2 regions of the Anaerobacillus sp. MEB173 genome follow, and region 2 is predicted to be linked to the other one. Evidence: predicted binding sites of a transcription regulator. Region 2 holds the regulator's gene; the other holds the start of a gene.
The links. The regulator NrdR, encoded in region 2, represses ribonucleotide reductase genes. The targets are predictions, from matches to a motif close to AACACNATATATNGTGTT.
Positions count from the first base shown of each region.

Region 1 (5,640 bases), on a different contig from region 2:
TAGCATTATCAATGAAGAAAATACCTGGTTCTGCAGAATATGTTGCACAAATATTAATTAAATTCCAAAGCTCTTTTGCTTTAATTTTACGGTACATTCGAACACGATGGCCCATTTTTTCCCATTCACGTACATCTCCACATTCATGCCATTCACGGTTATAAATTTCCATCTCTTCAGGTGAATAGTTTTCAACATCTGGGAAGCGCAGTTCATAATCTGTGTCTTCTTCAACTGCTTTCATAAATTCATTCGTTATACAAACAGAGATATTTGCACCTGTTAAAAATTCTGAGTTATTGACACTGTAAGTTCCACCTGTGTTCAACTTCTCCTCAGCTTCTCTAATTACTTTATCATCAAAGCCGCCTTGTCCTTGGATATGCTTAAAATTAACAATCCCTTGATACAACGCAACCTCTAATTCAGATAGCGGTTTAAACTTCAATTTGTCTTTTACTAATTGTTTGATTTGATCATCTTTTGTATTTTCTAATAAGAATCGTAAAATTCTCGGGTTTTGCATTTTCGAAATAATAAATTCGAGAATGTCAGGGTGGCTGTCCACCAGCATAATCATTTGAGCCCCCCTGCGGCTCCCGCCTTGTTCCACAAGGTGTGTCAATTTCGCAATGTCATCTAGCCATGAAACCGATCCTGATGATTTACCATTTACACCACGAGCTAACGTATGACGCGGGCGTAATGTTGAACCGTTTGTACCAACTCCGCCACCACGACTCATAATCTCCATCACTTGCTTACGATGCTCAGAGATGCCTTCTCTTGAGTCTTTAACATACGGCATTACATAACAGTTAAAGTAGGTAACGTCTGTTTCAGCACCTGCTCCGTAAAGGACACGACCTGCAGGAACAAAGTTCATATTCACTAACTCATGATAAAATTTCTCAAACGATTCTTGTCGTTTTTCTTCCGTTGTTTCTACCGAAGCTAGTCCAGTTGCATTACGCTTGGCAATTTGCTCGTAATAAAGTTCTAACGGTTTTTCAATAGTATCGAGAGAACGAATGACAACTCCTGTTTTGGCTTCTTCTGGATCTAACACTCCGTGGAATTCTTCATCAACTAAAACTTTGGCTGTTTTTGAGAACCAATCTAATTCCAGAACAAAACCAAATCCACGAGCTGGAAATTTCGGGTCTTCCTTGACCGTTAATACGACAAAGTCACCTTCTGTTAATGTTTTCTTTTCTGTATCTTTAAATGTGTAACGGTCGAGCATTACAAGTCTTGATACACCACTCTTTTGAATGTGCATGTCCGCTGTAATCGGATGAACTTGTGGAAACTGTTCAATATCCTGATTTAGCTTTTCGACATTAACGCTCATTACTTTTGACATCATCATTGTCATAAAGTTCTCCCCTTCACTATTTAGTATATATTTACTCTCCCATGTCTACATCTTGATGTATGTAGCTTGTAGAAGCATGATGTATTTGTTAAAAAAAATCTGATTTGCTAGCAATATTTCCCTAAAATCAAATGTTGTATGCTTGACTTAGCTTATCACAATCAACGGACATAATCAATATATAGTGTTGTATATTTTATCCATTACACTATATATTGTGAAATCATCTCCTTTTTTTCATTTTGTCAACTTTAAAAGAGGTCAAATAAAGTAGAATGAATGAGCATTTATGCTAAATAATTCATTTTACAAAGTAATTTCAAGAAATTTGTCAGTTGCAAAATATAGGTTCGCCATATGTCATGATTCTTCACCTTTAATTTACTTTTCTAACAATATTGACAATTTACAATTTCAATGTTGTGATAGAAATTAACAATCTTACTAATTTGGAGGACAATAAATGGACTATGTTATCTACAATAACCAAATCGTACCTAAAGATTCTGTTCATATAAGTATGGAGGATCGCGGTTATAATTTTGGAGATGGAATATATGAGGTTATCCGTATCTACAATGGAACACCGTATACAATGGAAGAACATTATGAGCGATTTTCAAACAGTGCGAAAAAGCTAGAAATGACCTTACCTTACCCTATCGAAACCTTTTATATGTTAACAGAACAATTAATTAGAAAAAATGAAATCAGAGACGGTTTATTTTACCTGCAATATACACGAGCTGTTGCACCGCGAAACCACCTTTATGAGCGAAATATGGAAGGGGTCGTCACTGCTTTTACCCGTGAAGTACCACTAAACATAAAGGATCAAAGTGAGGGGATCGCAGTAATCGCAACCGATGACATTCGCTGGCTCCGTTGTGATATTAAAACAATAAATCTACTCGGAAATACAATGGCACTTAGAAAAGCTGCCGACAATAAATGCAGTGAAGCCATTCTTCATCGAAATCATCTCGTTACAGAATGTGCCGCCTCAAACGTTTTTATAGTAAAAGATAAGAAAGTTTATACCCACCCTGCTACAAATCTTATCTTAAACGGTATAACCCGACAGCTTGTTCTGCATATCGCTAATGAACTAGGATTAGAGCTTTTTGAACAGCCTTTTACACTAGAGCATTTAATGGATGCAGATGAAGTATTTATTACAAATACAAATGTCGAAATAGCACCAGTTATATCAATCAGTGGTGATATTAGCAACCATTACTCAATCGGTCCAATAACAAGAAAACTACAATCATCATTTACTGAAAGAAAAATTAACGCTTTAACAAAGTAGACATCAACCGAACACATACAAAAGCATGAATCCTAATAAATAGGATCCATGCTTTTTATCTACGAAATGTCCACTCATCATTACTATACCGTTCCATTGCAATTTTTTGTACTTCTTTTTCTTCCGCCTCTGATAATTGATACGGTACAAGTTCAATCTTTAAACCTTTTTCGAAGCCATTTTTAAATGCCTCACGGGCTTCATTCAGTGTAATGCGTTCTTCTCTCAGTTCATTAATAGCAACTGCTTTATTTTTAAAATTTCGCTGCAACCTCTCTCTTACTCTTTCATTCGGATATTTAAATAGATCGAACAGTTTATCTTCATCAATATCTAAAATAATCGAACCGTGCTGTAAAATGACACCTTTTTGCCTCGTTTGAGCACTGCCAGCAACCTTTCTTCCTTCTACAACTAGTTCATACCAGGATGGGGCATCAAAACAAACAGCAGAACGAGGATTTTTTAATGCGTCTTTTTCTTCCTGGGATCTTGGGATTGCAAAGTATGCATCAAGTCCCAAAAGTTTAAACCCTTCAAGCAACCCTTCTGATATAACACGATACGCTTCTGTTACAGTTTCAGGCATACCCTGATAATCCTCTGACACAATGACACTATAGGTTAATTCTTGATCGTGGAGTACTCCTCTCCCTCCAGTTGGCCGCCGCACAAAACCTAGATTGTATTTATTTACCGCTTCAAGATTTATTTCTTTTTCCACCTTTTGAAAATAACCAATGGACAATGTCGCTGGATTCCAGCCATAAAAACGAATCGTTGGCGGAATTTTTCCTTGGCTATGCCAATTTAATAATGCTTCATCTAACGCCATGTTATATTCTGGTGAGCAATTTTCAGAATCAATGAAATACCATTTTTGTTTCATCGCATATCCCTCATTTGTTCTAGTACTTTCTATTATATCTATTAGTTAGTCTAGCAAAATGGAGGATGAAGTCAAATAATTTAACTCCCTTATTGCTATCGTATAAAAATAAATTTATATTTTTCTTTGATTCTTACTGTAAGGGTGTTTATAATCAATATGTATGATTATTTTTAAAGGGGTGGACAAGAGGTTATGGTTTGGATTAATACCATTGCAATTTTAGTATTGGCCTATTTAATAATAAGTCCGTTTATTAAGCCAAGATTTTTAACTGGGTTAAGTGAGGAAGAATTTCGAGCCGGTTACCGTAAAGCACAGCTAATCGATGTCAGAGAACAAAACGAATATGATGGCGGCCATATTTTAGGGGCAAGAAATATACCAACCTCACAATTAAGCCAACGAATGAATGAAGTACGAAATGATCAGCCTGTTTATCTTTATTCACAAACAGCATCAAGAAGTTATCGAGCTGCAAAATTCCTAAAAAAGAAGCGCGGCATTACAGATATCTACTACCTTCAAGGCGGCTTTAGAAAGTGGACAGGAAAAATAAAAAAGAAGTAAACAAATTGTATACATAAGAAAAGAGCACTTCCGCGGAAGTGCTCTTTTTAATAATTAAAAATTAAAAATTAAAAATTTAAAATGTAAAATTGTGTAGGCTGCTTCAATGAAGCTCTTTTGAAAAAGCTCACGTAGCAGCTCCCACAATAATTCTACATTCTAAATTTTACATTACGCTTTTTCGTATCTCAATATCGGCTTTCTCGCAGCTGTTGTTTCGTCTAAGCGACCGATAACTGTTGTGTGTGGTGCTTCTTGGACGATCTCTGGAGTTTCCTCTGCTTCCTTAGCGATCTGAATCATTGCATCAATGAATTCATCTAATGTTTCTTTTGCTTCAGTCTCCGTTGGTTCAATCATAATACATTCCTCAACATTTAACGGGAAGTAGATTGTTGGCGGGTGATAGCCGAAATCAAGTAAGCGTTTTGCCATATCTAACGTTCGAACACCCAACTTCTTTTGACGGCGACCTGAGAGTACAAACTCATGTTTACAATGTTGATTAAACGGAAGATCAAAATACGGCTCTAAACGACGCATCATGTAGTTTGCATTAAGAACAGCATATTCAGATACTTTACGTAAGCCAACTGGTCCCATTGTACGAATATACGTATAAGCACGAACATTGATTCCAAAGTTACCATAGAACGGTTTAACACGGCCAATAGATTGCGGACGATTATAATCAAAGCCATACGCATCCCCATTTTTAACAACGACCGGCTTTGGCAGGAACGGAATTAAATCTTTCTTAACTCCAACAGGACCTGATCCTGGTCCACCACCACCATGTGGTCCGGTAAATGTTTTGTGTAAGTTTAAGTGTACGACATCAAAGCCCATATCACCAGGACGAGCAATACCTAAAATAGCGTTTGAGTTAGCTCCGTCATAATATAATTTTCCGCCAGCTTCATGAATAATTTCAGCCATTTCAGCGATATTTTCTTCAAAGAGACCTAGTGTATTTGGATTTGTTAGCATTAGAGCTGCTGTATCCTCTCCTACAACCTCTCTTAGATGTTCTAAATCTACAAGTCCACGCTCATTTGAACGGACAGTAATTGATTCAAATCCAGCTACAGTTGCCGAAGCCGGGTTTGTACCGTGTGCTGAGTCAGGAACAATGACCTTCGTACGGTTAAAATCACCATTCGCTTCATGGTAAGCACGAATCATCATTAATCCCGTCCATTCACCATGAGCTCCTGCAGCTGGTTGTAACGTCACTTCATCCATTCCTGTAATTTCAGCTAGTGACGTTTGTAAATTATACATTAACTCTAATGCACCTTGCACAGTTTCTTCAGCTTGATATGGATGAATATGTGCGAAACCAGTATACCGAGCAACGTCTTCATTAATTTTCGGATTATATTTCATTGTACAAGATCCAAGTGGATAAAACCCTGAATCTACACCGTGATTTCGGTTTGAGAGTGCTGTATAATGACGCATTAATTGCAGCTCTGAAACTTCTGGGAG
Region 1 is NZ_JBJMAU010000002.1:147,277-152,916, forward strand. Features, by position in the region: gene ACJ2A9_RS05140 (vitamin B12-dependent ribonucleotide reductase) at 1-1,378, opposite strand, end outside; gene dat (D-amino-acid transaminase) at 1,842-2,690, shown strand; gene ACJ2A9_RS05150 (lipoate--protein ligase family protein) at 2,746-3,579, opposite strand; gene ACJ2A9_RS05155 (rhodanese-like domain-containing protein) at 3,775-4,149, shown strand; gene gcvPB (aminomethyl-transferring glycine dehydrogenase subunit GcvPB) at 4,321-5,640, opposite strand, start outside.
Region 1: the regulator NrdR is predicted to act here: its motif matches at 1,583-1,600, upstream of ACJ2A9_RS05140 (vitamin B12-dependent ribonucleotide reductase).

Region 2 (5,640 bases):
CGATCGATTTAGGTGGAAGCTCGATTAAATCCTATGTAAATGGACAGGGAGAAATGGGGATGTTTCAGCAACAGTTGTACGTCTATGGAAGAAAAGGAGAACCATGTAAAGTGTGCGAAACGATTTTGTTAAAAACTGTTGTTGGAGGCAGGGGGACGCATTTCTGTCCTAATTGCCAGACATCTTAGAAACAAAGTACGTTGGATAGGCTCCCGCCATATACTATCGTATCTGTTGGTGGAAGGAGCTTTTCACTATGGTAGAAACTCTCTCTTTATTACTATTAGCATTAGCGGTTAGTTTGGATAGTTTTGGTGTTGGTTTAACGTACGGTTTGCGAAAAATGAAACTGCCATTTAGATCGCTGCTTTTCATCGCTTCCTGTTCGGCTGTGTCGATCTTAATTGCGATGGGGTTTGGTAATATTGCCCAGTATTATCTTTCTCCGAAAACCGCTGAAACGATTGGCGGATTCATTTTGATTTCAATCGGACTTTGGGCATTGTACCAAGTATATCGTCCTGCAAAACGCGATAAAAAAACAAAGGATGATGATGTTATTGTCAGTTTTGAAATTAAGATGCTCGGAGTGGTTATCAGGATTTTACGTAAGCCGATGGTTGCTGACTTTGACAACTCAGGAACGATTACTGGAAGAGAAGCGTTTTTGCTTGGAGTAGCGCTATCTCTTGATGCTTTTGGTGCAGGTATTGGGGCAGCTCTTATTGGGTTTTCACCAATGTGGATGGCCATTAGTGTTGCGATAATGAGTGCCTTATGTGTAACAGTTGGAATGAAAAGCGGATATATCTTTTCAGATACACGCTGGGTTAAGAAATTTTCATTTGTGCCAGGGCTGCTATTAATTATACTAGGTGTATGGAAACTTTAATTAGCTGTAAGAGGAGAAGGAAATGACGATAATTGGTTTAACTGGTGGTATAGCAAGTGGTAAAAGTACTGTATCAAACATGATCATTGATTTAGAGATTCCATTAGTAGACGCAGACCAGGTAGCCAGAGACGTGGTCATGCCTGGTGAGCCTGCGTATAACGAAATCGTGTCACACTTTGGTGATCATATTCTTGAAGAAGATGGAACAATTAATCGGAAAAAGCTTGGAGAAGTCATATTCAACAATAAAGAACAACGTGAGGTATTAAATAAGATTGTTCACCCTGCAGTTCGAAGCGAAATGAGAGCACAGACAGAAGCGTATCAACAAGAAGGACACAAAACCATTGTCCTTGATATACCGCTTCTGTTTGAAAGTAAATTAACCTACTTAGTTGAAAAGACCATTCTTGTCTATGTTGATGAGGAAGTTCAATTGAAACGGTTAATGGAACGAGACCAATCAAGTGAACAAGAGGCACAGAGCAGAATAAGCTCACAATTACCGTTAAAAGAAAAAATATCGTTAGCAGACGAAGTTATTAACAATAACGGAACAATTGAAGAAACGAAAAATCAATTACGCACTATATTAAAAAAATGGAATGTTATCTAACCAAAAGCAAAGCTCATAATTGGAGCTTTGCTTTTTGGGTTGCATTAAAGAGAGATGTTGATTTTTGGCTCGTTTTATGGAAAGTCTGAAAGAACTCATAAAAGAAAATGAATTTTCTTTTATGAGTTCTTTCAAACTTTCCGACCTTTCAGTACCTGAAAGGCGTGTGAATTTAATAATTCACACGAACGAGCCAAAAATCAACATCACTCTTTAATGCACTTTCAACTTTCAACACTAAATAATATTCGAATTGCCTAATTATTTTTATTTTTAATGTTTTAGTAAAATTATTGTTCCTTCTTGAATATTATATGTTATACTATTTATAAATTAATGAGACATTTAGTATGACATAAATAATGTGTATTTAATGATTAGGAGGAATAACTACTATGAAGGTTAAAGTTGCTATTAACGGGTTTGGAAGAATTGGAAGAATGGTGTTTCGCAAAGCGATTCTTGATAATAAATTAGATGTTGTTGCTATAAATGCTAGTTATCCTGCAGAGACGTTAGCACACTTAATTAAATATGATAGTGTTCATGGCCCATTTATGGGAGAAGTTTCTCATGAAGAAGGAAAGTTAGTTGTAAATGGTAAAATTGTGAAGTTACTAAGTAATCGTGATCCAAAGCAATTACCGTGGAAAGAGCTTGGTGTTGACATTGTTATTGAAGCGACTGGAAAGTTCAAAACAAAGGAAACAGCTGGTTATCATATTGAAGCAGGAGCGAAAAAGGTTGTTATTACGGCTCCAGGAAAAAATGAAGATGTAACAATCGTAATGGGTGTTAATGAAGGCGATTACGATCATCAAAACCACCACGTTGTATCAAATGCATCGTGTACAACTAACTGTTTAGCACCTGTGGCAAAAGTTCTTGATGAAGAATTTGGAATCGAAACAGGTTTAATGACAACAGTTCACTCATACACTAATGATCAAAAGAATATTGATAACCCACATAAAGATTTAAGACGTGCGCGTTCTTGCGGTCAATCAATTATTCCTACATCTACAGGTGCTGCCAAAGCCTTATCGAAAGTATTACCACAACTTGATGGCAAAATGAATGGTATGGCGTTACGTGTACCAACTCCAAACGTATCGTTGGTTGATTTAGTTGTGAATGTGAACCGTGATGTAACAATTGAAGAAGTAAACAGTGCATTAGAAAACGCTTCAAAAGGTGCAATGAAAGGAATTCTTGGCTTTACAATGGAGCCATTAGTTTCAATTGACTTTAATGGTAATGAACATTCAACAGTAATCGATGGTTTATCAACGATGGTTATGGGCACTAGACAAATCAAAGTTTTAGCTTGGTACGATAATGAGTGGGGCTACTCTTGCCGTGTTGTTGACTTAGTAAACTACGTTGCAAATGGAATCCGTAAAGATTCGGAAATTAGTGTATCATAATTACTGAACTATGAATGTTTTTAAGTTAACTACGTAAGCTATAGAATATCGGTCAATTCCCCCTTAACAAAAATTTTTGTGAAGGGGGATTCAATTTATGGATACGATGGGTCGTCATGTCATTGCTGAATTATGGGGTTGTGATGTGGAAAAGTTGAATAATATCGGCTTTATTGAGCAACTCTTTGTCGATGCAGCCCTGCATGCAGGAGCAGAAATAAGAGAGGTAGCATTTCACAAGTTTGCACCACTTGGTGTTAGCGGTGTGGTCATTATTTCTGAATCACATCTAACTATTCACAGTTTCCCAGAACATGGGTATGCGAGTGTAGATGTGTATACATGCGGGGATCGAATTGATCCAAATGTTGCTTCAAATTATATTTCCGAAGCGCTTTGTGCAAAAACCAGTGAGGTTGTAGAAGTGCCAAGGGGAATGGGACCGATAAAAGTAGGGAAACCTATAGTTAAAGCATTATAATTAATGGAAGAAGAGGTGTAGTGATACATCTCTTTTTAATTTTTTAAAACATCTAGAAAAAACCTACAATAATTCTAAATTCTACATTCTAAATTCTACATTTTAATTGTTCCTTGTCACTCCATTCATTTTTCTATATTATTAAGCTAGAGAGTAAGAAGAGAAGGAATTATAGCAAATAATTGGGGATGATGTAATGCGATGTCCAACGTGTCAGCATAATGGGACGAGAGTACTTGATTCGCGTCCAAGTAATGAAGGGCGCTCAACAAGAAGACGGAGAGAATGTGAGGCATGTAATTTCCGTTTTACAACGTTTGAGGTTGTTGAGGAAACACCACTGATTGTTGTTAAGAAGAATGGGAATCGTGAAGAGTTTAGCCGTGAGAAGATACTTCACGGACTGATTCGAGCATGTGAAAAACGACCAGTACCATTAGAAAAGCTGGAGTCAATCGTCAATAATGTTGAAAAAGAACTTCGAAATAAAGGCGCTTCGGAAGTAGAGAGTCATGAAGTAGGAGAAATTGTCATGGATCATTTAGCCAAGGTTGATGACGTTGCCTATGTTCGATTTGCATCAGTGTACCGACAGTTTAAAGATATAAATGTGTTTATTAATGAATTAAAAGATTTACTGAATCGTGAAGGATCAAATAACTCTAAATGAAGAGCTTAAGACAATGTGCTTAATGCTCTTTTTTTACACGGTGAATTGTTTTGACAGAGAAGGTGAAGGTTATGACTAAATGGCATTGGAATGAGCTGCTTCCAGTTGATCGATATATTGTTCGAACCGTCGATCAGTTTTACGAATATGATCAAAAAGTATTAACACTGCTTTATCAGCCTTTGATTGGTGCGCTAGCTCATAGCCTCTATTTAACGTTATGGTCAGAGCTTGAAAGTGACCAATATTGGGGGGAGGAAGCAACGCATCGGAATCTGATCACATTAATGAATATACCATTAGACAAAATTTATGAAGAACGAAAGAAACTAGAAGGGATCGGGTTGTTAAAGACTTATAAAAAGAAAGATCAAGATGAGGTTGTCTACCTTTATGAGATGCATCCCCCAATGACGGCACATAAATTTTTTCATGATGATGTACTCAGTGTATATTTATATAATCGTCTTGGCAAAAAGAAGTATCTTCAAACAAGAGATCGTTTTTTAACTGAAAAGGTAAATAAAGAGGACTACCAAAATATTACCCTTGGATTTGATCATGTATTTTCATCACTGCACCATTCTGAAATTGTCGCAAATCATTATTCAGAGATGGGTGCTGCAATGAAAGTCGATCAAAATAAAGAGGTTATTCACCGTCCAGACAATGATCCGAAAACTTTTGATCTTGGAAGTTTTGATTTCGGGCTCTTAATTGCAGACTTGCCTCATTTTATTGATGAGGGCATAATAACAAATGAAGTAAAGGAAGCCATTGTACGTTTAGCTTTTGTGTATCGTGTTGAACCGTTAGAAATGAGCCGTATTCTTCAGCAGGCACTGCTTCATCATGATCAACTTGATCTCGAGGAGCTAAGAAAGAAAGTTCAGGACTGGTACCGTATCGAGCACGGAGGGGAACCACCTTCATTAGCTCTTAGGACACAACCTGCGCAATATCGTACTTTGGATCATAAAGAGCCTGTCACTGAGGAAGAACGTATGATTAAGATTTATGAAACCGAGTCACCGTTAACATTATTGGAAAGCAAAACCCCTGGTGCAAAAGTTCCATTAGAGGACGTAAAAATTGTAGAAAGCTTACTCATGGATTATAAATTACTGCCAGGTGTAGCAAATGTATTAATTGATTATGTCTTAATGACAACGGATATGAAGCTTCCAAAACAGTTTGTTCATAAGATTGCCGGGCACTGGTCTAGAAAGAAATTAAAAACGGTCAAAGAAGCAATGGAGTTTGCCAAACAGGAACATCAAAGTGTTCAAGAGTGGAAGCAGAACAAAGATAAAAAGAAACCGCAAAGTACTAATCAAATGAAATATGTTCGGAAAGATACATTACCAAAATGGTTCAAGGAAGAAGAAAAGAAAAAAGAAACAAATGAGAACAAGCAAAATAATGCAGACCTCAATAAAGAAAAACAACGGCTCGAGATGATGATAAGTAAGTTTAATAAGCAAAAAAGAAAGGAGGATTAAACAATGGAATCAATAAAAAAATCATTAAAAATGATCATGAATGAAGGAG
Region 2 is NZ_JBJMAU010000005.1:243,348-248,987, reverse strand. Features, by position in the region: gene mutM (DNA-formamidopyrimidine glycosylase) at 1-188, shown strand, start outside; gene ytaF (sporulation membrane protein YtaF) at 257-892, shown strand; gene coaE (dephospho-CoA kinase) at 915-1,511, shown strand; gene ACJ2A9_RS13015 (glyceraldehyde-3-phosphate dehydrogenase) at 1,907-2,938, shown strand; gene speD (adenosylmethionine decarboxylase) at 3,036-3,419, shown strand; gene nrdR (transcriptional regulator NrdR) at 3,616-4,089, shown strand; gene ACJ2A9_RS13000 (replication initiation and membrane attachment family protein) at 4,161-5,591, shown strand; gene dnaI (primosomal protein DnaI) at 5,595-5,640, shown strand, end outside.